Linked DNA regions of Parazoarcus communis. The protein of the gene in region 1 interacts with the protein of each later gene in a pairwise test. Links are inferred from orthologs where the notes say so. Each region holds a gene or a part of one and is shown on either strand. Other genes may lie near its edges.

Region 1 (2,803 bases):
TCGTAGAGCGCGGGCTGTTCGTCCTCCGGAGGCAGATCGAAACGACACGAACCGAAGGCGCCGCCGGGTGTGTGGGCCAGCGCAACGGTATCGACACCGGCAGTGTCGTAAATGTCTTCGGCCAGCAGGCCGAGAATGCCGTGACGCGCCGCCAGCACCTTGCCGATCCGGCCGGGATGCTCTCGCGCAGCATCAATCACCCCGGCAGCACTGGCATTGATGACGGCGGTCACGCCACCGGACTGGGCATAAAGCAGGTTCATGGACGGCGTTTCCGAAGAAAATGGGAGCATGAAAACAAACGCGGCCGGCACCGCAAAACGGCACCGACCGCGCTGGATACGGCAGAGACTGCTTACTTCAGGGCGTCAAAGGCGCGGGCAGTGATTTCCTCGACAGCACCCAGACCCAGGATCTTGCGCACCTTCGGGCCGTTCGCGGCACCTGAGGCAGCCCAGTCGCTGTAGTAAGCGACGAGCGGCTTGGTTTGCGCATGGTACACATCGAGACGCTTCTTCACCGTCTCTTCCTTGTCGTCGTCGCGCTGAACCAGATCTTCACCGGTCACGTCGTCCTTGCCCTCGACCTTGGGCGGGTTGTACTTGACGTGGTAGGTGCGGCCCGACGGCAGGTGGGCACGACGACCGCTCATGCGCTCAACGATTTCGCTGTCGGGAACGTCGATCTCGAGCACGAAGTCGATCGGCACGCCGGCATCCTTCATCGCGTCGGCCTGCGGAATGGTGCGCGGGAAACCGTCGAACATGTAGCCGGACTTGCAGTCATCCTGCTGCAGGCGATCCTTGACCAGACCGATGATGATGTCGTCGGACACGAGACCGCCGGCATCCATCACCTTCTTGGCCTCGATACCCAGCGGCGTTCCCGCCTTCACGGCAGCACGCAGCATGTCGCCCGTGGAGATCTGCGGAATGCCGAACTTCTCCTTGATGAAGTTGGCTTGCGTTCCCTTGCCGGCGCCCGGCGGTCCCAGAAGAATCAGTCGCATACACCCTCCCCGAAAAATGCGTCCGCCATCCGGCGGCATGGTCTTATTGGTTCAAGGCCGAAACTTAACCGACAAGTCCCGACCGGTCAAACACGATCGCGAATCCCTCAACCTGCGGAGAACACCGCCCGTACCCGGATCAGATCTTCGAGCGTATCCACGCCGGCCGCTGGTGCGGCGTCCAGGCGCAGCACCCGGATCGGGAATCCGTGCCACAGCGCGCGCAGCTGCTCCAGCGCTTCCCAGTGTTCCACCGGCGCAGGCGTAAGCGATGCATAGCGCTTGAGAAATCCGACCCGGTAAGCATAGAGCCCGACATGGCGCAGCACCGGCAACTCGGGCGGCAGCGCCTGGCGCGTGTCCGCCCAGGCATCGCGTGCCCACGGAATGGGCGCACGTGAAAAATACATCGCACGCTCACGCGCGTCGCACACCACCTTGACCACGTTCGGGTTGAACATCTCGTCAGCAGCATGGATCGGGTGCGCAGCGGTGGCAATCGCGGCATCGGCATCGTCGGCGAGGGCGCTCGCGACCGCAGCGATCAGTGCCGGGTCGATCAGAGGCTCATCGCCCTGCACGTTGACCACGATGTCGTCGTCAGCCCATCCGAGCGCAGTCGCCACCTCGGCCAGCCGGTCTGTACCGCTCGGGTGGTCGGCGCGCGTCATCTGCACCTTGCCCCCGGCCGCAAGCACCGCGTCGCGCACGCCTTCATGGTCGGTTGCGATCCAGACCTCGCTTGCGCCCGCTGCACTCGCACGCTCCAGCACCCGCACCACCATCGGTTTGCCGGCGATGTCCGCCAGCGGCTTGCCCGGCAGACGGGTGGACGCGTGGCGCGCCGGCACCACGACTCGAAATGCAGTTCTCATCGGCCGTCTCAGCGCAGGGCGTCGACGTCTTCAGCGCTCATGACGCGCGCTTCTTCCTCGAGCATCACCGGGATGCCGTCGCGAATCGGGAAAGCGAGTCGATCACCCTTGCACACCAGTTCCTGGCTGCTCTTCAGGTAATCAAGCGGCCCCTTGCAGATCGGACAAACGAGAATTTCAAGCAGTCTGGCGTCCATTGTTCAGCTTCTCCAGGATGCGTTCGGCAGCACCCGAACCAATTGAGGCCTGCACCGGGAACTCCCAGGCATTGTCAGGCGCGAAAGGGGCGCATTTTACCGCATCCTTGCTCGTCATCAGCTTTGCTTCGTCGGGCGCGAAATCGAGATCGGCCGCGCTGAAGCGATGATGATCGGGAAAGGGGTGCTCAACCACGTCGAGGCCCATCGCACGCAACTGATCGAAAAAGCGTTCCGGGCGCCCAATGCCGGCCAGTGCATGCACGCGCTGCCCTTGAAATGCCGAGGCCTCGCAGGTGTCGTCCGGGCGGCGCAGCGAACGGAAACTGGCACCTTCGAGCGTCATGGAGACCACTGTGACGCCGCCAATCGCCGCACTGACGGGCGAGGAAAGCGCGCCGTGGGCAATCACCAGATCGACGCTACGCAAGCGACCGAGCGGCTCACGCAAGGGGCCGGCCGGCAGCAGACGACAATTGCCCAGCGTTGCCTGATCGACCACCGCGATCTCGACATCCCGCGCCAGCCGGTAATGCTGCATGCCGTCGTCGGACACGATGAGGTCGCATTCCGGGTGCGCTGCGAGCAGGGCCTGCGCCGCAGCCGGGCGATCCCGACCGATTGCGACCGGACAGCGGGTCAGCCTGGCCAGCAGCACCGGTTCGTCACCACACAGGCTCGGGTCGCTGTCCGCGCTCACCAGGCCGATGCCCTCGACCGTA
Region 2 (2,780 bases), 1.2 Mb from region 1 along the record:
GGTCATGCCGTGGATCTCGAGCTGGGCGACGATATTGTCGATGGCTTCAGCGCCCAGTTCATAATCCGCGAGGCGGGTTTTGACGCCGAGCGACTCGAAGAACTGCGCGGTGCGGCGGATGGCCTCGTCGATGCGCTGGTCCTCGGTACCGCTGTCGATCTGCCACACGCGGGCGGCGTACTGCAGCAACTTGTCGCGCTTTTGTTCGCGCTGAACGTTCAGAAGCGAGGGCAGTACGATGGCCAGGGTGCGGGCATGGTCGATGCCGTGAGCCGCCGTGAGTTCGTGACCGATCATGTGCGTCGCCCAGTCCTGCGGTACGCCGGCGCCGATCAGTCCGTTCAGTGCCATCGTCGCAACCCACATCAGGTTGGCCCGTACATCCGCGTCTTCGGGGGTCTCAAGGGCTTTTGGTCCGATCTCGATCAGGGTTTGCAGCAGACCTTCAGCAAAACGGTCCTGCACCATGCCGCCGACGGGGTAGGTGAGGTATTGCTCGACGGTGTGAACAAAGGCGTCGACCACGCCGTTGGCGATCTGTCTGCGCGGCAGGGTGTAGGTCTTGCTCGGGTCGAGCACCGAGAAGCGCGGGAACACGTGGGGGCTCAGGAAGGCGAGCTTGGTCTGGGTTTCGCTGCGGGTAATGACCGCTCCGCAGTTCATCTCGGAACCCGTCGCGGGCAGGGTCAGCACGCTGCCGAAGGGCAGTGCGCCCTCTACATTCTGGCCGTGGGTGAGCAGGATCTCCCACGGGTCCCCGTTAAAGTTCACTGCGGCCGCGACGAACTTGGTGCCGTCGATGACCGAGCCACCGCCCACCGCGAGCAGGAAGTCGAGCTTTTCGCTGCGGATCTGCTCGACCGCCCGCATCAGCGTTTCGTAGGTCGGATTCGGCTCGATACCGGCGAATTCGCGCACCGTTCGTGCGCCCAATGCCGATTTGACTTCATCCAGCGTGCCGTTCTTCTGCGCGCTGCTGCCGCCGTAGAGGATCAGCACACGGGCGTCCGATGGCACCAGCTCGGCGAGGCGGGAGATGGTTTCAGTGCCGAAAACGATTTTCGTCGGGTTGTAGAACTCAAAATTCTGCATTTCTATATTTCCTGTAATAGACCGGTCGTCTTGGTGTTGGGTAAAAGTCGGCTTGTGAGGGTGATGCACAGCCGGAGAGGGTTTGAATAAACGGTAGAGCGTCTGTTCTGACGCTCAGGGAGCCTGTTTCAGCAGTTGCCGGGTGGTTGTCATGGCCGCTTCGAGCGCACTGCTGTCACGACGGATCTTGGTCAGTACCGTTGCACCCAGCCAGAGGTTGTAAAGCGTCAGGGCGCACTCGTCGGCATCGATTTCGGCGGGTAGTGAGGCGTCCTGCTGTGCCTCCCGAATGCAGCCGGCGATGAGTTCGACGATGCTGCTGGTGCCGCGCGCAAGTGCAATCCGCATCGGCTCCGAGATGTCTGACACTTCTCCGCCCAGTTTTACCGCGAGGCACTTACCGTCGGTGCCGTCGCTGGCCTGGGTGTCGAGCCACTGCTGCCAGTAATTCATCAGGCGCTCGCCGGCCGAGCCGCCGCCACTGCTCAACAGATCGGACAGGCGTAAGCGATAGCTGGAGAAATAGCTATCGAGCAGCGCCTCGCCGAATGCTTCCTTGGATTTGAAGTAGTGGTAGAACGAACCCTTGGGTACGTCGGCAGCCGATAGCAGTTCGTTGAGCCCGACTGCAGAGAAGCCTTTGCCCAGGATGATGGGTTTGGCGGTATCGAGAATGTGCTGACGCACGTCGGTGTGTTCGGTGACCATGGGGCGAACGATACGCTCCATTAGACCGGTCGTCTAGTTCTAATTTCCGCTTCCCGAGATTATGTGCTGCAATCGAGCTCAGATCGCAGTGATCTCGCTCATGCGGCACTTGGCAGTGCCGAGTTCGGTTGCGACCAGCAAGGGATAGACGGCGCCGTGATAAGACCCGAAGGTGCCGATGTTGAAGCCGATTATGCGGCCTTCGACCTGCCCGATCCGCACCCGGCGGCCAATGCAGTAGCCGTCCTGTATGGCGCTTGCGATGGCATGTTCGATCGAGCCGTGCCAGTGGTTGGGGTCTTCGTTGCTGCGGTCGCCGTCAACGATGAGAAGTTGTGTCCTGTTCATGATGGGCCTCTGTCAGATGTTCCAGACGGTTTGCTCTTGCTATAAATAACGGCATCTGCGTCCCGGTCTTGACTTACTGTCGACCCAATAGTGCGCCTATGTTGTGAGCTTTGACACGATTGATCGAATTTTCGGCATTCAGAGTCGCGATTTGTCGCTTTTTTGCAATCTTCGTGCGAATCAGAGGATGTCGAGCGAATATTGCCAGGCAGCGCTGGATGCTTCATGTATTGCGAAACGGCGACCGTTCGGAAAGCTCGTCCAGATAGAACTGGATGCCGGTGCTTTCCTGTTCGAGAAAGCGATCGACCGCATCGCGAAAGCGCCGGTCTGCGATCCAGTGGGCCGAGCGGGTCACGACCGGTTCGAGGCCACGCGACAGCTTGTGCTCGCCCTGGGCGCCGCCTTCAAAACGGCTCAGGCCATGGCGGATGCAGTAGTCGATTGCCTGGTAATAGCACAACTCGAAGTGCAGGAAGGGCAGGGACTCGGTTGCACCCCAGTAACGTCCGTACAGGGCTTCTCCGTCGCAAAGGTAGAAGGCGCCCGCAAGCGCTTCGCCATCGCGCTCGGCCAGCAGCAGACGTACGCCGTCCGGCATGTCGCGGGCCAGCGTGGTGAAGAAGTCGGGG

What was found.
Region 2: the proteins of kdsB (region 1) and CEW87_RS15195 interact in binary tests that used the Escherichia coli proteins (3 or more experiments, as listed by UniProt). The link is inferred for Parazoarcus communis from one-to-one orthologs.

What each region holds. Positions count from the first base shown.
Region 1 is NZ_CP022188.1:4,566,112-4,568,914, forward strand. It holds kdsB (3-deoxy-manno-octulosonate cytidylyltransferase), read right to left. Parts: upstream 1,885-2,803; coding sequence 1,117-1,884; downstream 1-1,116. Other genes in the region: CEW87_RS20780 (6-phosphofructokinase), read right to left, coding at 1-263; adk (adenylate kinase), read right to left, coding at 356-1,009; CEW87_RS20795 (Trm112 family protein), read right to left, coding at 1,893-2,081; lpxK (tetraacyldisaccharide 4'-kinase), read right to left, coding at 2,062-2,803. UniProt on the Escherichia coli protein: Activates KDO (a required 8-carbon sugar) for incorporation into bacterial lipopolysaccharide in Gram-negative bacteria.
Region 2 is NZ_CP022188.1:3,317,918-3,320,697, forward strand. The notes cover bases 15-2,779. They hold CEW87_RS15195 (TetR/AcrR family transcriptional regulator), read right to left. Parts: upstream 1,822-2,779; coding sequence 1,207-1,821; downstream 15-1,206. Other genes in these bases: CEW87_RS15190 (iron-containing alcohol dehydrogenase), read right to left, coding at 15-1,092; CEW87_RS15200 (hypothetical protein), read right to left, coding at 1,879-2,148; CEW87_RS15205 (GNAT family N-acetyltransferase), read right to left, coding at 2,372-2,779. Also shown: more of CEW87_RS15190, read right to left, coding at 1-14; more of CEW87_RS15205, read right to left, coding at 2,780-2,780. UniProt on the Escherichia coli protein: Involved in response to both electrophiles and reactive chlorine species (RCS). Represses the transcription of the nemRA-gloA operon by binding to the NemR box.